DNA from 3 places in the Leuconostoc sp. DB-1 genome. Region 3 is predicted to be linked to each of the others. Evidence: predicted binding sites of a transcription regulator. Region 3 holds the regulator's gene; each other region holds the start of a gene.
The links. The regulator LexA, encoded in region 3, represses DNA repair genes until DNA is damaged. The targets are predictions, from matches to a motif close to CNAACANNTGTTNG.
Positions count from the first base shown of each region.

Region 1 (8,236 bases), 170 kb from region 3:
TAGTAAGGTATGTTCAAAAATGAGCCTAATTTGAGGAAATAAAAAATGAAAATATTTGTTATTGGTGCTAATGGTCGTGTTGGTCAAGAGTTAATCAAGCACCTGATTAATCAACATCACGAAATTATAGCTGGATCACGAAACCCCGAAAGGACAATGAAACACAAAAATATCACTGCGATCAATTTTGATTTACATGATGATATTGAAACCTTATCTCAAAAAGTTGAAGACATTGACGCAATTTATTTTGTAGCCGGATCGCGCAATAAAGACTTGTTACAAACAGATGCTTTTGGTGCAGTCAAGTCAATGAATATAGCTGAATCGAATGGTGTTTCTAGATATATCATGCTGAGCTCAGCATATTCACTTGAACCTAATAAATGGCATAATCCAGCAATGGCTGATTTGATGAATTATAATATCGCTAAATTTTTTGCGGATAATTATCTTGTGAAACAAACGAAACTTAATTATACGATTTTACAAGCAACTGCACTCGTAGACATACCAGGAACCAATAAAATTAGCTTGAATGATAAGGCGCTAACGAAGAATTCAATTCAAAATGTTGGCGCAACATTAGCGGACATTTTGAATCACAATTCAACAATAAATCAAGTTATAAAAATGAGTGATGGTGATACACCTATATTTGAAGCTTTAGAAAGCATCTAATAAGTCATGAAGTCTTTGATATAAGTGGATGCCCAACATAAAAATGTAATATGCCCAATACAAAAAAGCTCATCCATCCGGACGAGCTTTTTTACTTGTATCAATTAATGCCTCAACGGCTAATACAAAGGACGAATTAATAGAAACACCGAATTATAGATCAGTCAATCTTAATATTAGTACTTGATTGTTCAGTTGCTTTCTTAGGCAATTCAACGCGCAATTCGCCATTTGCGAATTTTGCTGTAATCTTGCTTGAGTCCACCCCTGGCAAATAGTAAGCACGGGACACAGATCCGTAGGTCCGTTCACTCTGCAAAATATTACCGTCATGATCAGTGTGATCCTTGAATTCATCACGTTTAGCACTAATCAAAAGTTGGTCATTCTTGTAATCAATGTTGATGTCGTCTTTGTTTACCCCAGCTAATTCTGCAGTAACGGTGAAACGATCGTCTTTCTCAATCACATCAGTCTTGATCGACTTTGGTAGTAAACGTTGATCGGACCAAGGATGCATAGCCTGATTCATAAAATCAAAAATATCATCAGAACTAAAACGTTGCATTAAATTGTTTGACATATTTACACCTCCATCAAATTTTTTATGTCTACAACTATGTTATAGTATCGTCTATAAATTTTGTCAAATGATACATACTAGTTAGCATTATAGATTGGATTGGTGGTGGCAAGGTATAAACAAAATGCATTTAAACATCAAAAAGTATCTTGTTAGAAACTGTACTTATTGTCATTACTGTCTTTAATATATTTTGAAATTAGTCCCTCTGATTCCAAATACTCACGGAATGGGACGAGTTCCTGCGCTTCGTATTTTTCTTTATAAGCATTAACAGTTTCTGCACTATACAAACTTTTATCTAACTTCAATGTTTCAACAGGGATTGGACGATCCTTAGTGATTTTTGCATCAATCACCACGACACGGCCTTTACCATAATAGCTAAGCGCTTCCTGAACGACGCGATCAATATCTTCAATGCGACTTACTGTCAATCCAATCGCCCCTTGGGCTTCGGCTATTTTGGCATAATCAACATCTGTAAAGTCAACGCCGAAGTTGTAGGTGTTAGTATCTTCGTACTTATTTTTGATGAAGCCATATTCCGTATTGGTAAAGACAACATTGATGACTGGTAAGTTGTAGCGAACATTTGTCACAACATCTGGATATGTCATTGAAAAGGCACCATCACCTATCAAATTCCAAACTTGACGATCTGGATAAGTGTTCTTGGCACCAATACCTCCCGGTAGACCAATACCCATTGACGCAAACAATGGTGACGTGCGCCACATATTTTTAGGTGTCATGTGCAAATGACGAACTGATAGCTGTGTTACGTTACCAACATCAATTGAGAAAATAGCGTTATCTGCTGCATGCTCATTAATTGCATTATAAACTTGGTAAGCTTGTAGGTCGCCCTCGGTCTTTTTTTCAAGTTTGGTCATATAATCGCGCCAGTTCTGTATATTTTTAATGTTAGCCTGCCACCAAGGTGATTCTGAAACCGAGGAAACCTTGGCAAGTATTTCATCAATTGCTTCACCAGCATCACCGAGGATGGCAACATCATTTTGGTGGCGTTTACCTAGCATTGCAGGATTGTTATCAATTTGGATAAACTTGTCAACGTTACGGAATGTCCCTTCAACTTCTGAAAATGGGAAGTTTGTTCCAACAAATAATACAGTGTCAGCTTCGAGAACAGCTTCGTTGGCTGGCTTCCACCCTACTCGGAAATTTGAACCTGCAAAGGCCTCAAAGTCCCAGTCAAAAGTTTCAAAGTTTTTACCGGTCGTGATAATGGGCGCCTTTATTTTGCGAGATAATGCTTGTACAGCTGAGCCATGACCCATGGTACCCACACCAGCATAAATAACTGGTTGTTTTGCTTGGTTTAATAGTTCAACAGCAGCATCAATATCAGCATTATCGACAGGTGCTGATTTGTATTCTTTATACTTTGGGCCTGATGAATACAGTGGTGTTGAATAAATCGAATTGGCATCAATTTGTGAAAATCCAAAATCTGCAGGTACTTCAAGAACAGCCACACCACGCTTGGCAATCGCCGTACGGATTGCATCATCAACCAAATGAGGCAATTGTTCGGCAGTAGCTACGCGACGATTGTAAACAGCGATACTTTCATACATTGGATTTTGATTTAATTCTTGGAAGGAATCCATGTTTAATTCACGAACTGGCTTTGACCCCAAAATTGCTAATACAGGCGTATTATCCATAGCTGCATCATATAAGCCATTAATCAAATGAGTAGCCCCTGGACCACCTGATCCAACAGCGACGCCTAATTTTCCACCGAATTTCCATTGCATCACGGCAGCCATTGCAGCAACTTCTTCATGTTTAACTTGCAAAAACTTAATATTATTTTCAGGATGTCCCATAGCATCCATCAACCCGCTTAATGTTCCGGAAGGAATGCCATATATAGTATGAACACCCCATCCTTCCATGACTTTCAAAGCTGCTAACCCAGCTGATATTTTTTATCTGACATTCTAACCTGGCCTCCTAAAAACAAAAACGTTGTAAGCGCTTTCATTATGATAACTAAATTGTATATCAACTAGGATAGAATATCAAATTAGTGAAGTAGCTAACAGTAATACTCGGATTTGAAGGAGCAAACATTATTCAATTAATTATTGTAATCACCCTATCTACCGAGGCTGAAGTGTTTATAAGACGAATAGTATAGAGCATATTGAATCTAAAAACAACTTTAGATGATAATTAATTCACGAATAAATTAGTTGGTGTTAACCGTCAGGCCAGTAGCCTGATGAATCATTGTCGCTAACTCTGGTATTTGAGATCGATATTCATCATTTAAACGAGCAATCTGCTGTGAATGAGTCGCATGTCCAATCCGATAATATTCAAAGAACACATTAACTTTTTTAGCATATCGTTGATTAACCAATCGTACTTCATAAATAGTATTAGGTTGTTTAGTGAATAAAGAATTAATCTCTGCGATAATATTTTCAATTGGATTCATTTTTTCTTACCACTGTTCTAATGTCTTCAAAGGCTATGAATTGGTGGTCAATATAGACACCTAATTCGGAAAAACCATTTATTAAACCAGTCACATTAGGGATCAGATTTCCTTCGTTATCTTTAATATTTTGTTGAACGGTTACGGCATGATAATTAGCAGAAGCGTGTCGTAAAATATCTTGCGCATCATTTAGTGATATTGCGGGTAATTTCTTAGTTATTGCATTTCGTTGAATGCCCTCTTTGGTTAAAGAAGAAGTGTGGTCGGACAGAAAGTAGCCGTTCCATTTAATTTTTCCTCGTTCTCGGTAATCGTTTTGGAAGTAGCGATTGATTATCGTAGTGAAATCATCATTGTCAGTCATAACTGTTGCCTCCGTTGTGTCCGCCAACTAAACTAGCTCGGTTAATGGCTGTTCCACCGACTTCTTTAGACATAGCCCGCATCAAAGCTGTAGTACCAAACCGTTGACGAATTTCGTCGACAACTTGATCAATTTTGTTTGTTTTAAGGATGTGTTCAGGTTGTTCAAAAAGATTAAGCTGTACTCCAGTATCATCAACTAGTCCACCGTAATCAATCCCGATGTGTCTAATAATCTCGCCTCGCCAGTGCTTTCTGAAGAGGTTGATCATAACAGCCATTAATGCATTGGTATCGTTAGTGGGACTAATACGACATTGTTTTCTAAAGCCATGTGATTCTTGTTTCTCACTTTCAGAAAAAGAATAACCAATAAACAAGCTAACTAAGCAAGTTTGCTTTTGGTGGGCACGAATTCTTGTGGCAACTTGATCCGCCATTTCTCGAATCACGATTTCAATCTCAGCTTGTTGGCCGTAATCACGTGGTAAAACTTGAGAATTACTATATGATTTATTTTTGGGCCTGATTGTTTCAGTCAGATCAGATCGGTCAATACCCCAAGACAAAGCTAACAATTGTTCACCCATTAATCCCAGTTTCGAACGAAATAGATATGGATCTTGGTGAGATAAGTCATACATTGAGTGAATACCCATCAAATTTAGCTTACGCGCAGTTCGTGAACCAATACTCCAAACATCAGTTAGTTGTGTGATTGGCCACAATTTATTTGGTACATCTTCATAATGCCAAATGCCAGTTAAATTTTTTGCGTGTTTAGCTTCAATATCAAGCGCCAATTTAGCTAAGACTGGTGAATCACCAATACCAACAGTTAAATAGATGCCTGTTTCGTCCCGAACTTGTTGTTGTATTTTGAAAGCAACTTCTGCTGGTGTTTTGCCAAATAACTGCCAAGAATGTGTCATATCAAGGATAGATTCATCAATAGAATATGGCAATAAGTGCGCATCATCAGTGTATTGTCGATAGATGTTATTAATACGTAGATTTTCTTGAATATAAAGGTTCATTCTCGGATGAGCAATCACTAAGTCCGGACAAACAGGAATATCACGTTGTCGGGTAACGTTAGTGATACCCAGTATTTTCTTGGCCATTGGTGAAGATGCCAAGACTAAACCGCCGTTGGTATTTTCTTGTTCTGACATCACAACAAGTAAGGCTTTCAATGGATTGTAGTTACGTTCCACACACTCAACACTGGCATAAAAGCTTTTAGAATCAATCATAAATATCACACGTCGTTCCTCTTGCGTGTAGTTGTATTCAATTTTCTGCTTGTTTACCATATGCTGTCTCCAAAACAAAAGCTGTATAATTCATTATACGAACAAACGTTCTGTTTGGCAAGAGGATAAATTGTATTTAATTTTTGAATGACGAAACGCACAACTAAAAGCTGTGCGTTTTTTGTATGTGGTGTTTTATTTTTTTAAATAGCTGACGCCAGTATTGTACAATATAGCCAGTTAACGTGGCAATCAAAAAAGTTCCAATACCCAGTGGTCCACCAAATATAATGGCAACTACAAAAAAGAACAAATCTTGAACAGACCTTGTCAGACGATAACTGGCCCATTTCTTTTTGTTGAACAATGGCGCAACCGCATCGTACGGGGAAACACCAAGATTTACACTTGTATATATGCCAATTCCTAATGAAAATAAAAACATACCAATGACAAATAAAAATATGTTTTCAAGATAAGAAAAGCTTCCAAACCAACGCCCAACTATAGGTTCAAACTTCGGTGTAAAATAAGCGATAATGTATCCTGGTAACGACATATTAATTAATGTTCCGACGCCAAACTGTGTTTGATCGAAAAACAAAATGCCAAGGAACAATAGCGCATTAAATCCAAGCTGATAGTTCCCTAAATTCCAATGGAAGGTATCTGATATACCAACATCTGCTGCTGTTGCTGGATCAATGCCCATGTTCGCCAAACGGAATAAAACAATCCCAAAGGCAATGATAATGGTACCAACAATAGACAAACAAAGACGAAAAGAATACGATCTTAATTTTTTATTGAACAAATTCTTTTCCTCAACTTATTATTTATAAGTAAAGTTTAAATGGATGATAGTGAATTGTCAATTAATGATTTAAGTTCTGTATTGAGCGTATCTGTAATTTTTTCAGCACAACCCCTATTCCACTATTCTTTAAAAGAAGTTGAGTATAACGCGAAAAGTTAGGATTTTGAGATTAAATCGTTATTTGATATATAGGGTTTCCAATTCGGTATTTAATCAATCAGGACTTTATCTTTGCAATGACACGATAAGGCTTGATCATTATTAAGCCTCATGATTTTAACTCCAGTTGTATTTTCATACGAAGTTAGTTTTTTGTCAATATCAGCATCACGCGTTAACATTTCTTTGAAGTGCGGGAAAATTGTAGTACTTGTTAAGTTCAAACCTGTTAAATCTGTATCATTAAATTGGTTGTCCTCTGGATAAAGATATTGCAAATATTCGATGGAAGGTCCCATTACAATCGATCCAGCACTTAGCCCAAAAATTGGAACCCCAGTCCTACTAATGTCTTTTAAGATATGGTCAGCACCACTTTTTTTCAAGAAATGTAGTAGATAAAATGGATAACTACCATTCAAGAATATCAAGTCATAACCATATAGTTTCTTTGCACTTTCAAACTCCACATCAAGAAAATCAACCTGATCTAGTCTAAATTCTAATAAGTCATTTCTGATTTGTTGCATTTGTGGATGCTTCTCTTTTTCTTCTGGTCTAGAAGTAGATATAATACATGCTTTACTAGAATGTTCTATATTAAGCAATCCTAGTGCAGCACGTTTGATTTTATCTGTTGAGAACCCGTAAGCAGTCAATAGTAGTTTATTCATTGCGGTTTTACGCTTTCTAACCCATGATTATGTCATAAAAATAATATTAAGTGTAATTATAGCACCATTTCAGACGCTAAGAGGCCATCGAATGGGAGAAAGTATTCATTGTAACAACAAAAATGTGATTGTTCGTAAAATAAAAAAATCCTGATAATCAGGATAGGCCATTTAAGTAACTCTTATGATTTTGAATCTAAACAGTTGTTATAAATTATTTTCATGTAAGTTATAGTGATAAACTTCTTTGTTTATCCATTTATCGGATTCAAACGTAAAATTTTTTCGAACAATTTCAAAATAGCCCCCAACTTCTTCAAAAATAACGGTCTGTTAACTCTCTTCCCATCTATTGCCAATATGTCTCGTCGCCATAGTCCAGATGGGTTGAATCCTCTTGCCATTTTTGCATATCATGTTGAATATTAGAAATTTCTTCTTGTTCACGTTTAAAAGCATTTTGACCGGCAATAAAATGCAAAGGCGGATTGTCAGAGGCAGCGATTTTAATAAATGCCTTTGCAGCTAGTTCAGGAGAGCCAGTTTGTTCGCCTGATCTGGCATGTGAAGCTTCCTCAGATGTTCTTGCTGGCGTATTTTCATAATCGTTAATTGAATGTTTGGCAGAAAATTGTGATCTGCCTGCCCAATCAGTTCTAAAGGGACCAGGCTCGACATTTGTTACCTTAATACCAAAAGGTTCAACTTCTAATGATAACGCCTTACCTAATCCCTCTAAGGCATGCTTGGTTGCATTGTAATAGCCATAGGTGGGTAACGCTAGTAAACCGCCTATTGATGTGACATTGATAATTAATCCTGATCTGTTTTTTCTCATAGCTGGTAACACTGCACGAATCATCGCACTAGCCCCCAAAAAATTTGCTTCAAACATTTGGCGGACTGCAGTTTCATCTGATTCTTCTATCGAACCTGAGTATCCGTAGCCAGCGTTATTAACCAGAACATCAATTTTTCCAAACTTATTGAGCGTTGACTGGACAGCATTGTTGACTTGTTCTTGGTCTGTGACATCCAATTGTACTTTAAGTAGCAAATCATCCTCATTCGTTTCTAAATCATTAAATGCTGATAAATTTCTTGCAGTAGCTACGACTGGAATCTTTTTTGCAATTAATTCTTCAATTAATTTACGCCCAAATCCAGTTGATCCACCCGTTACAAGCTAAACTTTTTCTTCATTCCTTGACATTTAGTTTCCTC
Region 1 covers NZ_JABFNJ010000001.1:750,357-758,592, reverse strand. Annotated here, with positions in the region: gene HFP47_RS03530 (NAD(P)-binding oxidoreductase) at 46-681, shown strand; gene HFP47_RS03525 (Hsp20/alpha crystallin family protein) at 842-1,264, opposite strand; gene spxB (pyruvate oxidase) at 1,417-3,192, opposite strand; gene HFP47_RS03515 (hypothetical protein) at 3,489-3,740, opposite strand; gene HFP47_RS03510 (hypothetical protein) at 3,727-4,107, opposite strand; gene HFP47_RS03505 (Y-family DNA polymerase) at 4,100-5,422, opposite strand; gene HFP47_RS03500 (YitT family protein) at 5,526-6,176, opposite strand; gene HFP47_RS03495 (Type 1 glutamine amidotransferase-like domain-containing protein) at 6,389-7,012, opposite strand; partial or broken gene HFP47_RS03490 (oxidoreductase) at 7,362-8,198, opposite strand.
Region 1: HFP47_RS03505 (Y-family DNA polymerase) is a predicted target of LexA. The motif match lies at 5,461-5,474, and genes of this name have one in related genera.

Region 2 (8,236 bases), 330 kb from region 3:
TCGACCAATATTGGCGAAGATAAATTATTAGTAGTCTCAAGTAAAGACGATAAAAGTATTTTCCCAATTAAGCACTTTTCAGACTTAGCATCAAAAAAGTGGATCATAGAACCCAAGAATACATATTTATCCAATCATATCATCCAAATGTGCCGAGAAAATTTATTTGACCCTGATGTCGTTAGTGAAATTCACAGTTATGATGCTATAAAAAGCTTAGTGAAATCACAACTCGGTATCTCCATTTTGCCTTCCTTAGCACTTACTGCGGGTACTGATATGAATGGAATTTTTATTCATGATTTCGATATTAAAAGCAAGAGACAAATCTACCTTTTAGAACGTAAGCCACAAAAAAGAATTCCTGCAATTAAAATCGTGTCGCAAATGATTACCGATCAAGCAACTGCAGTTTTAAAAAACTTTAATTGATTTTTATAAGTTTAATTTTTCCAAATTTTAAAAGCGACTTCAGTGATTGAAATCGCTTTTTTATTTTTTCTAACACACTTCTAAGATATTTTTCTTGAAACCTGCTGATAATATGTTTTCGATGTTTTCAGATAGATTAAGTAATAAATTAAGACTATCGAGATCACTGTTAGTACAGTGGTCAGATAAACTACTGGACCAATAATTATACCAAACAATTGCAGAATTTTATGAATCATTGGCATCGCAAAACATAAGTGCATAATCGCGACAACCACAGGCAGACCAAATATCCAAATGATTTGTGAACGAATCGTTCGCTTAACTTCTTGACTGGACATGCCTATTTTTTGCAAAATATCGAATTGCTTTTGGTCAGAACGTCCCTCAGATATTTGCTTATAATAAATAATCAAACCAGTTGCCATAATAAAACTAACTGAGAATACTAAACCAATAAAGAAAAAGCCACCATAAAATTCTTTTAATACAGATATTGTTGAAAATCTATCTTCACTCGTAATATTGTATGTTTGAGATACCTCTTTTAAGAATTTTTCTCTTTGCTGCTCAGTACCTGTGACATTGAATAATAACTGGTTCTTATAAGTAATATTCTGTTTCGTATCACCTAAATCATTAAACTCGTTTCCTAGAGCACTTGTAACACTCTTAGAAGGCACAACTACTATCAATGAATGTGTCATATTAGACTGAACGCTAGGAATCCCTTTAATCTTTTTCAACACGCTTTTCACATGGTAGTTTTTATCCAAAAAAGTGATATTGCCCCCATTGAATGTTCCTTGTCTATCATAGACATATATTTCATTAGCCTTTAACTTGTTTGAGCTATTATTGGCCATATATTTATACTGTTTTTCTGTTATGAACTGGATTTCAGACAAATTGTCGGCACTCCCAACGGAATCATCAGTTAAAGGTTGTAGCTTCCCTTGAGTCGTTAAATCCCCAGCTATCGCAGTACTAATTTCTAATTTGTAGGGTTTGTCTATTTTTATACCATTATTACTAGCAACTTTTCTCACAGACTTAATGGGCACTTTACGGTCAGATGAGCTTGTCAAAATAACAGCCCGCGGGAATTGTTGATTGATGTAGTCTTCTTGTCCAACAAACATTGAAACTGTTGTAACAATAACAACCAGCGACATAGTTGTTAATAGCGTAATGCTAGCCAGACCTGTTGCATTCTGCTTCATTCTAAATAACATATTCGACACAGTTATAAAATGATTTGCTTGGTAGTAATACTTTCCATTTCGTTTCATTACTTTTAAAATAATCGTCGAAGCTACGATGAACAGAATATATGTCGCACAAACAACTAACAGTACAGCTATAAAGAATTGACCAATTGCTTTTAAAGGTGAATGAACCGTTAAAGAAATATAATATCCCATTGTTAGCAGGACTAGTCCAAGGCCAAATAATACCCAATGGCTTCTGGGTTCTGATTCTCCCTTTTTAGTTGCATGCAATAAAGATATGGTTTTAAGTTTAAAAATCGAAAACATGTCTGTTATCAGCAAGAATAAAAAACATATCATAAAAAATACGACAATAAATACTATTGACTCGGCTGTGATGTTTAGCTGGAATTCGGTACCACCCACGAGCTTCATAAATAGTAAGATTAATACTTTACTGAACACAACACCAGTAATGAGGCCAAAAAAAGTAACTGCCAAAAAGAAATAAATTGTTGTCTCCAGCTAATTTTAATCAGATCAACTTTCTGTAACCCTAAAATGCTGAAAAGACCAAACTCTGACTGTTTTCGTTTACTTAGAAAACTATAGGTATAGAGCAGAAAAATAATAGAAAAAATAGCAATTACGATTTGAGAAAAAGTAAGCATTTCAATTACAGATACATTGGCTGCTAATTTTTTGACCCCTTTTGAATAAATAAGTAACTGAATAACCATGTTCAAAGTGACAGCAGCACTGCCTGCTAACATAAATGGTAAGTACTCTAACCTGTTTTTTACAATTGATTGCCAAGCTAATTTCCAATACAACATTTTAATCAATCCCCCCTAATAAATTAGTCATGGCATCACTAATTGTCAGTAACATTTCTTGCTCCGTTTTATTCCCTCGGTATGTCTGATGGAACACTTTTCCATCTTTAATAAATAAAACTCTTTGAGCATGACTAGCGGCCAAAGCAGAATGCGTAACCATTAATATTGTTTGATTTTGCTGATTATATTGTTCAAATATTGACAAAATATCAGCTGAATTCTTAGAATCTAAAGCTCCTGTTGGTTCATCAGCTAATAAAATTTCTGGATTGGTGATCAACGCTCTGCCAATAGCCACTCGCTGTTTTTGTCCGCCAGATAACTCATATGGATACTTATTCAATAGATCTTGTAATCCCAACTGTTTGGCAAGATTACTCAGTTTCTGCTCCTTATTATTTGTATTTTTAGCTAGTATAAGCGGTAAATATATATTATCCGCAACCGACATTGTATCAAGCAAATTAAAATCCTGGAACACAAATCCTAGGTGATCTCGGCGAAAGGCAGCTAATTGTTTATCTGACAAATGTTTGAAATTCTGATTATTTAAAGAAATAGTTCCTGCTGTTGGTTGATCAAGTGTGGCAATGCAGTTTAGCAAAGTCGATTTACCTGAACCAGACTCACCCATGATTGCAATGAACTCACCCTTCTCTACCTCAAAACTGACATTCGCCAAGGCAACAACTGTATTATTTTTAAATTTACTCTGATATTCTTTTTTCAAATGCTCAACTTTAAGTAGTGTCATGAATTTTATTCTCCTATATCGTTTATCATAATTCTATTTTAAATTAAAAAAGAGATGATTAACCTTACATATCATCTCCACACCTTACAACTTTGTAAGGTTTATTTAATTACAGTTTGTTGAAAATTAATTATGACTGTTGTACCAACATTTACTTCAGATTGAATGGTTATATCGTGACCTAAATTATTTAAAATTCTTTTAACCATGTATAAACCAAGGCCACTCGCATTACTATTAATGCGCCCATTAAATCCTGTATAGCCTTGATTAAAAATCATTGGTAAATCATTTTGCGCAATACCAATGCCCGTGTCTTTAATAATGACCTGATTGTCATTTTGACAAATAATATTTATTTTGCCCTGAGGTGTATATTTAATTGCATTAAATATAACTTGTTCAAATACAAATCGAAGCCATTTGGCATCACTAACGACAGAAAAATCAAATTCATTTATGCTAACAGCTAAATCTTTATGGATGAACCAATATTTATAATCTTTGATCACCGATCTTAAAGACTTTTGGACACTCATATCCTGGTACGCTATATCCTGATTGAAGTTTTTTAAACGAATAAACTGCAACATCATATCCAAATACTGATTGATCACTAACAATTGATTACTAGTTTCATATTTTTCAATTGTCCCAGTTTGATTCATTAAATCTAAAACGGACAGCGGTACTTTAATTTGATGGGCCCACATTGCATAGTAATCTTGAATGTCATTTGCATCTTCATTTAACTGTGCCTGCATTTTTTCTTGATGCAATTGTTGCTTTTTAATTAATTGTTGGTACATTCGTTCGTGACTAGACAAGGTCGCAATGCTTGATAATGTATGTACCTCTTCTTCGCACAGCAACTGAATCAGTCCCTTGTGTGCTCGGTACCATTTCCAAAATAAAATACAAGTAATTACAATTAAAATATAACAACCACCCCAAAGGACATCGAACATCGAGTCTAAACTTAGTGATCGCATAATCACGCTCCACATTAGCAAAAGAAAAGTTAACATAAATGAGGCGTACAGATACCAAAAGTCAGATAAAAACTGCAACGCTAAGCCAAATATTTTTTTAATCACTAAGCTTAATCCCCTTACCTTTGACAGTTTGTAAATACTTTGAAAATCCAATTTCTGTTACTTTGTTACGCAATCTCGTTAGCGTGACCGCTAACGTATTCTTATCAACAAACATCTCGTTATCCCACAAAGTAGCCATAATGTCCTCTCTGGTAACAAGTTGATTTGGATGAGTAAATAAAAGATACAATAGCTTTGTTTCATTTTTGGAGAGAACTACCTCTCGACTGTCATATATTAACTGATTATCAATAATATTCAAGGTATAACCTTGAAATTGAGAATGCTTTTTCTCTACACTGAAGCTATATTCGCGTCTCAGCAATGCATTAATTTTTACGATTAATAAATCTATGTTAAACGGCTTAGTAATGTAATCATCTGCGCCGAAATTCATGGCCAGAATCATATCACTTTCTTCATCACGACTAGATAAAAAATTATCGGTATCATGCTATTTTGACGTATTTTCTGTGTCCAAAAAAAGCCATTATAGTAAGGTAAATTAATATCCATCAACACTAAATGTGGTGAATGCATTGTAATTTCCTCTTCAACTTGATTAAAATCTTTACAACTAACTGCACTTAGTCCCCAACTAATCAAACCTTTTTTCAGCAGGCTTACGATTTCTTGATTATCCTCAACTATAAAAATTTTATATTTCATAATTTGTGTCCTTTATTTACTTACTTGAAGGTAAACCAAATCATGAATAAATGCAAGCTCATTCGCTAAGCATAGGGATTACCGAATTTGTCACAATACTTGTAAAATCCCAGTTTGTACAGATTGGTTGTTTTATCAATTTGATCTACTGGCAGTGCGTGAACTGTTTTCATAACTTGATTTGTAAACTCTAAGGTTGCTGTTCCATTGGCAGTAATTAAAGGTTCATCTACTACAACTTGTTCTTCCAAGAATCTAGACAAGTTTGTATATTGCTCATAACTCTGCCACAAATATACTGAATTACCAGTATGCTTTTTATCATTCAATAAACCATTTTTGGCCAAGAAATCAACTGCACCACAAATGGCCGCCACCGTTTTCCCCGCGACTAAACGATTTTTGATTAGATTAGTAATTTCAAGGCTGTTGATATGCCATGAATTACCACCAATCAAAACAAGTAACTCGGTTTCTAGAGGAATCTCGTTAATAGAGTAGTCTACTTTAGTCTGAAAACCACCAATGGAGTGTATAGTTTTTTGAATGGAAGCAGTTTTGACTGTCCAATCGGTTAATTGATTTAATTGACTTGATAGATAGGCACCTTCCCAATCTGCATATTCGTTTAACAAAAGAAACACTGCTGTTTTCATGTATCATTCCTCTTTCTTAATATTTAAATAGCTTATCATATAGAAAAAGGGAACACAAGTTCGCATATCGACACAAAAAAAGCATCGTTATGTAATCAACAATGCCTTTTCTAATATTAAAAATAATAATTGAGTTCAGCCTTATTCTTCAAATCCCTTAACCATTGGTAGCAAGGCAGCTAACATCAGTACGCCAACAAATCCTAGAATAATACCCAAAGTCATCATCCCCCAAACCATTGTCATTACCATACCTAATCCAAATACGATCGCACTAACAAAACCAAACAAACTGATTACTACGATTCTAGTATTCCAAATCCATAACGCTTTTCCTGCCATTTTACGTTTAGCCAAAAATACAGATAGAGCACTAATAATACCAACGCCACCTAGAATTGCACCTTGTAACTCTACGCCCCATTCCGGTAGTAAAACCATACACATCCCAATTGCGAATAGAAAGCCACTACTAATCCACCCTAGCAAGATTATAAAGTCATTTTTCTTCATTAGATTCCACTATCCTTTTAGTTTGTGCCTAAATGTAACCATCGTTTTCCTGCGTATACGCCGACAAATGATAACACTATGCCGCCTGCAATGGCTGGTACAAAGTTAGTTTCCATCAGTGTAGGTCCGTAATTTAGTAGTTGATCAGCCGAAACTGCACCCAAGCTACCTAACAAAATACCAGTGCCAAGGGTGATGTTTTTCCTCAATACTGTACCAGGTTGTTTCACCACATTTCCCAAAAATGCGACACCTAACCCTGTCACAACTCCGATAATGATATTTAATACAATTGCCATCTCTTATCTCCTTTATCCTTTTGATTGAATTAATTATCTAATTACTTTGTTTATAAATTGCTAAGGTTTTGTTTCGGTTTTGTTAATGACGTTTTATTAATCAAAACATCGATACTTTTGTTTACAATTTGTTAATCTTAAGCGTTACTGCGTTTTATCAGCAAATTTTTGATACAATGAGAATTGAATTCTTTAACTGATTAACTGGACGCCATATATCATTCCACGAAAGATAATCATATGCAGCTCATCAAAAAAATAACGACAAAATTTAATGACATCATTGATCATCACAACTTAAGACATCACATTTCAGAAAAATCTGATCGTGTAGTTCTATATAATGCCGCAAGCACAATATCTAATTTGGTATTTGCGCTTATCAAATTAACTATTGGTATATTCTTTTTATCTTTATGGTTTTTAATATTTGGGGGCTATTATATTATTTTACTGGCTATTCGATCATACTTTTTGTGGCGATATCGTCAAATTAGAGTTTCAAACATAAATCCCTTAGAGCGAGAAAAAATTGAAATTAGATACTTGCGAGAAGGTGGTATCTTATACGGTTTACTGGGCATGGCTCTTGTTACATTATCGATTTATATGTATATCGTAAACGAACCACAACGATATAATCAGAGTATTGTGTTGCTAATTGCACTAATTGGCTTCACTAAAATTGTGACATCCGTCGTTGGCTGGATTAAAGCTCGTCATTTTCGTAGTCCAATTATTACTTATTTAAAATCATTAAATTTAGCTGATGGATTAGTTGCCATTGTGATGACACAATATGCACTATTGTCCTATGAAAATTCACCTAGTGCTTCGTCATCAACAGGATTGTTTGGTGCGGCAATTGGTATTTTTTTAATTATTGTTGGTTTGGTGATAACACTTCGAGCCCATATAAAGTCCATTTCGCGCTAAATGACTGCAACTGTAAAAAGACCGCCATGCACACATCACATGATGAATGTATAGGGGTCTTTTTAGTACAAATATATTCTGAAATCATTCTCATTTTATTCAACTACTCTCACGTTCGTCTATCTGAAAAGAGGTATAAATGTGACTGGACTCATTGCCTTTACTAAACAACATTTTTAAAGCAGTTTCTCCCATATTATAGAATGACTGTGTGACGCTCGTGATACGAGGGCTAACAATATCAACTAAATAGGTGCCGTCAATGCTGATCACTGCTAGTTGATCTGGTACATTAATATCTAATTTTTGAGCTGTATTAATAATGCCTATTGCTGCCAAGTCGCTCGCGCCAATAACTGCTGTTATATCCGTTTGTGATGCATAATATTGCATTGATGCTACACCACTTTCATATGAGTAATCGCCATCAAAAATCCAATCATCATTTTGAGGAATATGATGGTCCTTCAGAGCTGACAAATAGCCGGCTACTCGTTGCTGACCTATAAATTTATCCACTTCCAAACTTGATAAACCAATTTTTTTGTGCCCTTTGTGAATCAAAAACTTGGTTGCTTCATATCCTATTTTAAAATCATCTGAAGACACAAACTTTGATTCTTTACTCATTGCAGTTGAAACAAATACATTCGAAATGCCACTATTCTTTAGTAGATTGATAGCATCACCACATAATTCTACGGAAATTAATAATATGCCCTTGACCGGTCGCTCAATAACAGTATTAAGTGCTTTAATTTGCGTCTCTTCATCATTATCACCCACAAATAAAATTATCACACTCAAATCCTTCTTATAGGCATTTTTTT
Region 2 covers NZ_JABFNJ010000001.1:590,504-598,739, reverse strand. Annotated here, with positions in the region: gene HFP47_RS10535 (LysR family transcriptional regulator substrate-binding protein) at 1-432, shown strand, start outside; gene HFP47_RS02800 (FtsX-like permease family protein) at 513-1,856, opposite strand; gene HFP47_RS10530 (hypothetical protein) at 2,090-2,479, opposite strand; gene HFP47_RS02795 (ABC transporter ATP-binding protein) at 2,481-3,236, opposite strand; gene HFP47_RS02790 (sensor histidine kinase) at 3,338-4,228, opposite strand; gene HFP47_RS10525 (response regulator transcription factor) at 4,326-4,742, opposite strand; gene HFP47_RS10520 (response regulator) at 4,739-5,002, opposite strand; gene HFP47_RS02780 (type 1 glutamine amidotransferase family protein) at 5,068-5,658, opposite strand; gene HFP47_RS02775 (hypothetical protein) at 5,800-6,171, opposite strand; gene HFP47_RS02770 (hypothetical protein) at 6,189-6,470, opposite strand; gene HFP47_RS02765 (hypothetical protein) at 6,711-7,406, shown strand; gene HFP47_RS02760 (LacI family DNA-binding transcriptional regulator) at 7,506-8,236, opposite strand, start outside.
Region 2: HFP47_RS02780 (type 1 glutamine amidotransferase family protein) is a predicted target of LexA. The motif match lies at 5,708-5,721, and genes of this name have one in related genera.

Region 3 (8,236 bases):
GAACTGCTAGCAGCATTAATGCCTGCTCGAGATGATCGTTTGTTTATGATTGCTGATTTATTGCGCCGAGGTGTTTCAATTGAAACTATTCATGATAAAACACTAATCAATGAATTCTTCTTGGATAAAGTATTGCATGTTATCGAAATTGAGCAAGACCTTGCCAGCCATGTTGGAGATATTGATCAGTTGCAATATGCTAAAAAGAATGGGTTTGCTGACGAAACAATTGCTAAAATCTGGGGCAAGACAGCTGCTGATATTAGAACACTACGCAAAGATAAAAAAATTAAGCCAGTTTATAAAATGGTTGATACTGTTGCGGCAGAATTTGAATCGGCAACACCGTATTATTATGCAACCTATGAACAGGAAAATGAATCGATTATTAGTACAAAAAAATCGGTACTTGTACTAGGTTCTGGACCGATTCGCATCGGGCAGGGTGTTGAATTTGATTATGCAACTGTTCATGCTGTTAAGGCTATTCAACGGGCTGGATATGAAGCGATTATTATGAATTCTAATCCAGAAACCGTTTCAACGGATTTCTCTATCTCAGATAAATTGTATTTTGAACCACTTACCTTGGAAGATGTTCTCAATGTGATTGATTTAGAGAATCCAGTCGGTGTGGTGGTTCAATTCGGCGGACAAACTGCAATTAATTTAGCTCAACCTTTGTTAGACAATGGCGTAAACATTTTAGGAACCTCTGTAGAGGATCTAAATCGTGCCGAAGATCGTGAAGCATTTGATCAGGTCATAAAAGAACTTGCTTTACCACAACCTGTTGGTAAAACAGCAACCACAGTAGACGGTGCATTAGCAGCTGCACAATCCATTGGATATCCTGTATTGATTCGTCCTTCATACGTTTTGGGTGGTCGAGCAATGGAAATTGTTTCTTCTGACGATGAACTCCAGGACTACATGCAGCGTGCGGTCAAGGTTTCAAATGATCATCCGGTATTGATTGATTCGTACTTAGTGGGACAAGAAGCAGAAGTAGATGTTTTGTCAGATGGTGAAACAGCTGTAATCCCCGGTATTATGGAACATATTGAACGGGCGGGGGTCCATTCAGGGGATTCTATGTCAGTTTACCCACCACAATACTTGTCACAAAAGGTTCAAGATGAAATGGTGCAAGCCTCTATTAATTTGGCTAAAGCTATGAACACAATAGGGTTGATGAACGTGCAGTTTGTTATCCATGAAAATACGGCATATGTTATCGAAGTAAATCCACGTGCATCACGTACAGTACCGTTCATATCGAAAGTCACGCATCTTCCGCTCGCTCAATTAGCAACAAGAGTTATGTTAGGTGAAAAATTGTCAGAAATGGGATTTGAGACGGGACTTGTTCCTAACGATGATATGGTGCACGTTAAAGCACCAATATTCTCGTTCACAAAGTTGCCCGATGTTGATTCTTTGCTCGGCCCAGAAATGAAGTCTACTGGTGAAGTCATGGGGTCAGATATTAACCTGTCCAAGGCGTTGTATAAGGCCTTTATTGCTTCTAACATTAAAGTACCACGTTACGGCAATGTCTTATTCACAGTTGCTGATGATGACAAAGAAGAGGCGCTCGAATTAGCAAAGAGATTCAATGATTTGGGATTTGCTTTGTTTGCAACTGCCGGTACGGGTGCTTACTTGTCAGACAATGACTTGCCTGTGGAAGTACTCGATAAAATTTCGGAATCAGATAATAATGCGGTTGCAGCACTGCGTCAACAAAAAGTGCAGGTTGTTATTAACACAACTCAAGCAGATGACCGTGCTGAAAGCGATGGCCGCTTGATTAGAAATGCTGCGATTGAAAATGCCGTGCCTTTGTTTACTGCCTTAGACACAGTTAGTGCCTTCTTAGAAGTATTAGAGTCGCGCAGTTTTACAGTGAAAGAAATGCACTAAACTTTTTCAAATAAGCTTCGGCTTATGTACATAGGAGGATCATAATGACAGAACAGCCAGTTTTTATTGCTTTGGACTTTCCTGATGCAACTACTACTTACAAATTTTTGAAGCCTTTTTCAGATTTAGTAGAAAAGCCAGCATTGAAAGTTGGTATGGAACTTTTTTATCGTACGGGACCAGAGTTCATCACAGAACTACGTGCATTGGGCTATACGATTTTCTTAGATTTAAAACTTTACGATATTCCAAACACTGTTGGTCGTGCAGTCGCTAATATATCAAAACTAGATGTACAATATTTAACTCTGCATGCAGCTGGAGGGAAAAAAATGCTAGAAGCAGCTGTTGCCAATAAAAGTGAAGCGTTAAAATTACTTGCAGTGACGCAGCTAACTTCTTTTTCTGAAGCTGAGATACAAGAGATACAATTAACCACAGCAACTATTGAAGAAAGTGTTGCACATTTGGCTGAGCTTGCTTACTCGGTGGGCATAGACGGGACAATTAGTTCACCCTTAGAGGCTGGTTTAATTAAGTCACACACGAATGATCGATTTTTACGTATCACACCTGGTATTCGTTTAGCTGGTGATGAAGCTGGAGATCAAGTGCGTGTGACTACGCCAGGGGAAGCCAAGAAGTTGAATTCAACTGGATTAGTTGTTGGTCGATCAATTACACAATCGACCAACCCAGTGGCTGCATATCAATGTGTTGTCAATGAATGGAGAAAATAAATGACAGACTATAAACAACAAGTAGCTAATGATTTACTTGAAATTGGTGCCGTAAAATTTTCGCCAGAAGAACCTTTCACGTGGGCCTCGGGTATTAAGAGTCCAATATATACAGATAATCGGATGACCATTGGTTTCCCTTCGGTACGTCAAAATATATACAAAGGGCTGTCTGAACTAATAAAAAAGAATATAGTGACGTTGAGATTATTGGTGGAGTGGCTACTGCAGGTATTCCACATTCAGCTTGGGTAGCTGAAGAATTAAATAAACCAATGGTCTATGTACGTTCAAAACCCAAAGATCACGGGGCAGGTCGTCAAACGGAAGGTGCATTGGTAAAAAATCGTAAAGTCGTTCTGATTGATGATTTGATATCAACAGGTGGGTCTGTGTTGGCCGCAGTAAATGCGGTGCGTAAGGAGGGAGCAAGTGTCCTTGGTGTTGTTTCCATATTTTCTTATGAATTACCAGCTGGTAAAAAAAATTTTGCTGAAGCAGGACTAACATTTAACTCACTGACAACATATTCACAACTAATTGAAACAGCCGTTAAGCGTGGGGATCTCGATAAATCACAAGTTGAAACCTTACAAAACTGGAAGGAAAATCCAAATGCTTGGCAAGCATAATAAAAAGGCTCATCAGAGATGAGCCTTTTTATTTGGTTTTTAATAAATAGCGTCGCGATACAGTCCGATTACTTTTCCTAAAATAGAGACTTTTTGCAAAATAATTGGCGCCATGCTGTTATTTTCAGGTTGTAAGCGATAATGATCGGCTTCACGGAAAAAACGCTTAACTGTCGCTTCATTGTTATCATTCATTGCGACAACAACATCACCATTATCAGCATTCTCTTGCTTACGTACGATAACTTTGTCTCCATCTAGAATGCCAATGTTAACCATTGAATCACCATGAACATTAAGCATGAATAGGTCACCATCAAATTGCATTAAATTATCTGGGATAGGGAAAAATTCAGTTGCTTCTTCTTCTACTGCCAAAATTGGTGTACCCGCTGTAACCATTCCAAGTACCGGAATTTTTCCGGGTGTGGTTGAAATCCCAAGCATCTCTAAACCAATATCGGTTACTTCAATCGCACGAGCTCTTGGTTTAGAAGCATCTTTTAAAAGATAACCTTTTTTTACCAGACGTTCGATGTGACCGTGAATAGTTGAAGAAGATGATAATCCAACAGCTTCACCAATTTCTCGGACGGTTGGTGGGTAACCATTTTCTGATTGTGCTTCATGAATAAATCGAAGCACTTGAATTTGTTTGCTTTCTTGTGTAATTGCCATGATGGGTTTCCTACTTGTTAAATTTACTATCATCAGTATAACGGAAAAACACGAACAAATCAAACGTTTGTTCGTTATTTTTTTAAAAATTCAACCTAATATTAAATAAATAATAAAAAATTCGTGTTATTTATTTTTATAACGAACAAAATGGTTCATATTGAAAACGTTAACTCTGCAAGTTATTATAGCACGCCTTTGCTGGCTGTGCTATAATAATTATCAGACATTTTAGTAAGGAGAATATGCATGATTAGCACATGGCTAGCAATTTTGATTGCAGTGTTAACTTTAATTATTGGTTTGGTCGGTGGCTTTTTCTTGGCACGTAACTCAATGAAGAGTTATCTTGCAAAAAACCCACCTATTTCAGAAGAAATGATGAAATCAATGATGATGTCAATGGGACAAAAACCATCTCAAAAGAAATTGAACCAAATGATGGCTCAGATGAAGCAACAAAGTGCCAATTCGCAAAAAAAATAAGCCAATCGGCTTATTTTTTTTCTGAACGTTTTGGATCTACATATTTCCAAGTTGGGTCAATCTCAGCATCTAATTCTTGGAAAGCTGCTTGCATCTGCTCAGTATATTTAGCAATATTTTCCTTGTTCAATCGGTCTTTACGATCAATAATAATTGGCTCACCAAAATTAACTGTGGTATTATTACGTTTGAAAAGTTGACTGAACTTTACAGGGCCTTGATATACAGCTGGTACGATTGCCTTTCCAGCCATTCGTGCAATTAGAATGGAACCTGATTTTAAATCATCACTGTGTCTAGAACCAGAAGGAAACATTATTAAAGAGCGCTTGCCATCTTTTAATTCGCGTACAGGTATTTTGATGACGCTTGGGCCAACATTTTCACGATCAACTGGGAATGCGCCGGCTGATTTGATTAACCATGCAAGTGGCTTGAATTTAAATAATTCAATTTTTGCCATGAAAATAAAGTGTTTTGGGTAGGCTGCCACAGCATACCATACTGGATCCCACCAAGTGCGGTGTGGACCAACTAGCACATAGTTATCGTTTTGGGGTATTCTGTCGCGATTCATGTATTTAATGCGGCCAGTAACTGCCCATATTAAAGCAACAGCAATGCCGCGTAAAAAATCATAGAATTTCATATTTATTTACCTCATAAATTAATCATTTCAATTTTACAGATAAACAGAAAGAAACGCAAATGACACAACCATTTCTTAAAGCAAATGAACGTATTGATGGACTTCCATCACAAAATATTAATATCATCCAGAATCCAGACATGTTTTCATATTCCTTAGACGCGATTTTATTAGCACATTTTGCTGATGTAAAGGGAAAAGGTAAAGGGTTATCTGTTGATTTGGGATCAGGTACTGGCGCGGTTGGCCTTTTTTACGCTCCAAAAGTGACTGGGGAAATAAAGTTAGTCGAGATACAACCAGAATTAGCTGAAATGGCACAACGTAGCATTGAACTGAACAATTTACATGAACGTGTTTCAGTCGTTCAAGCTGACATGAAAAATATATTTAATGAAATTAAACCTGGTTCTGTTGAAACTGTTCTGACTAATCCACCTTATTTTCCCTTAACTGAGACTACCAAGACTAATATAGATAAACATTATGAAATTGCGCGCCACGAGTTGATGATTAACTTACCTGAACTGGCCCAAATTGCCAATAAACTGCTGAAAAATAATGGTAAGGTCTATATGGTACACCGGCCGGAAAGGCTAGCAGATATATTTGCAGCGTTTGCTGCACGAAAGCTTATGATTAAAAGAGTTCAATTTGTTTATGGAAAGGCAAACCGCGAAGCCAATATGGTTTTAATAGAAGCCATTAAATCTGGCCGACCAGGTGGCGTGCGCATTATGCCACCCCTTATCGCCTATACTGATGACAATGACTATACATCAGAGGTTCACGACATCCTTTATGGTAAAGCGTGGCATGAATGAAGTATTATTATTTTTATGTTTTATATACAGCGGATGGTTATTTTTATGGTGGATTCACGGATAACGTACAACGTCGTCTAGCGACACATGAGTCTGGTAAAGGGGCTAAGTTTACCCGCGTAAAGTCGCGGCATCCATTAAAATTGATTCACTATGAAGAGTTCCAGACAAAGAGCGAAGCGTTAAAAGCAGAGGCAAATTTTAAAAAATTAACACGAATTAACAAGGAAAAGTATTTATTAGTACACCACGTAATCAAAATTTGGTAATATGCTTGTCAAGGAACCATAAATAATGTAAAATGTAATATGTTGTGAAAAGCAGCAAATACACACGATAAATGAGAACACGTAGGTGCAGAAATGTCAGCGTGAACAACGAATTTGTCGGCGGAAAAACCTAGGAGGCCATATCATGGCAGTTATTTCAATGAAAGAACTCCTCGAAGCAGGAGTACACTTCGGTCACCAAACACGTCGTTGGGACCCAAAGATGGACGAATATATCTTTACAGAACGTAATGGTATTCACATCATCGATTTACAAAAGACAGTTAAGTTAGTTGACGAAGCTTATAACTTTATTCGTAACGCTTCTACTGATGGCGCTAACGTATTATTCGTTGGTACAAAGAAACAAGCTTCTGATGCGATTGCTGAAGAAGCAACACGTGCTGGCCAATACTATATCAACCATCGTTGGTTGGGTGGTACATTGACAAACTGGAACACTATCAAGACACGTATCCAACGTTTGAAGGATTTGCAAACAATGGCCGAAGACGGTACATTTGAGCAATTGCCTAAAAAAGAAGTTGTTTTGTTGAACAAGCAACGTGAAAAGTTGGAAAAGTTCTTAGGTGGTATTCAAGACATGCCTGGCTTGCCAGATGTATTGTTTGTTGTTGATCCAAAGAAGGAAGAAATTGCCGTCAAGGAAGCAAACATGTTGAATATCCCAGTTGTAGCTATGATCGATACAAATGCTAACCCAGATGTAGTCGATGTTAAGATTCCTGCTAACGATGATGCTATTCGTGCCGTACGTTTGATCACATCAAAGATTGCCGATGCTGTTATTGAAGGTCGTCAAGGCCAAGATTCAGCACCTGAAGATGCATTCGTTGAAGGTGACGAAAACACAGAATCAATCGAAGAAATTGCTAACATCGTTGAAGAAGGCAATAACTAATTAATTTTATTCTATAAATACCGTTCCTAGCGGACCTGTTCGGGACGCGGAATGGTATTTTAATATGTTATAATAAAAATACATTAAACTATTTTAGAGGAGCACTATAATGGCAATTACTGCTGCACAAGTAAAGGAATTACGTGATAAGACATCTGTTGGAATGATGGATGCTAAAAAAGCATTGGTTGAAGCTGACGGCGACCTAGACAAGGCAATTGATTTATTGCGTGAAAAGGGTATGGCAAAGGCCGCTAAAAAGGGTGATCGTGTCGCTGCCGAAGGCATGACAGCTGTTGCCGTTAAGGGTAACCGCGCTGCAATCATTGAATTAAACTCAGAAACTGACTTCGTGGCTGGTAACGCTGAATTTAACGAATTGCTTAACGCAGTTGCCAACACAATCGTCGAATTTGCGCCTGCTGACGTTGAAGCTGCTTTGGCACTTGAAGTTCAAGAAGGTCAAACTTTGAACGACAAAATTATCGGAACAACTCAAATTACTGGTGAAAAGATTACTTTGCGTCGTTTCTCAGTAGTAGAAAAGTCAGATTCAGAAAACTTTGGTTCATATTCTCACTTGGCAGGCTCAATTTCAGCTTTGGTTGTTGTTGATGGTGCTTCAGAAGAAGCTGCCAAGGATATCGCAATGCATGTTGCTGCTATTGCACCACAATTTGTATCTGATGATCAAGTACCTGCTGATGTTATTGCTAAGGAAAAGGAAGTGCAATTAGCTTCTGAAGATTTGAATGGTAAGCCTGATAACATTAAGGAACGCATGGTCGAAGGACGTATCAAGAAATTCTTGGCTGAAATTTCTTTGTTGGATCAACCATTTGTTAAAAATGGTGACCAAACAGTTGCACAATTCATTGCTTCACAAAATGGATCAGTTAAGTCATTTGTTCGTTACCAAGTTGGTGATGGCATTGAAAAGCAAGTCACTGATTTAGCTGAAGAAGTTGCTAAGCAACTTGGTTAATATTTAAAAACTACTAATTGCCATTGATTGTTTTATCAATGCAGCTAATTAGTTAAAAAGTGTACTATTATAAATAGCGCACTTTTTTTTCGGAAATTTTTCGGAATTTTTGATATACTTGTATA
Region 3 covers NZ_JABFNJ010000001.1:915,589-923,824, reverse strand. Annotated here, with positions in the region: gene carB (carbamoyl-phosphate synthase large subunit) at 1-1,926, shown strand, start outside; gene pyrF (orotidine-5'-phosphate decarboxylase) at 1,971-2,666, shown strand; partial or broken gene pyrE (orotate phosphoribosyltransferase) at 2,667-3,298, shown strand; gene lexA (transcriptional repressor LexA) at 3,338-3,976, opposite strand; gene HFP47_RS04365 (YneF family protein) at 4,226-4,462, shown strand; gene HFP47_RS04360 (1-acyl-sn-glycerol-3-phosphate acyltransferase) at 4,473-5,111, opposite strand; gene HFP47_RS04355 (tRNA1(Val) (adenine(37)-N6)-methyltransferase) at 5,171-5,935, shown strand; gene HFP47_RS04350 (GIY-YIG nuclease family protein) at 5,932-6,204, shown strand; gene rpsB (30S ribosomal protein S2) at 6,350-7,126, shown strand; gene tsf (translation elongation factor Ts) at 7,236-8,111, shown strand.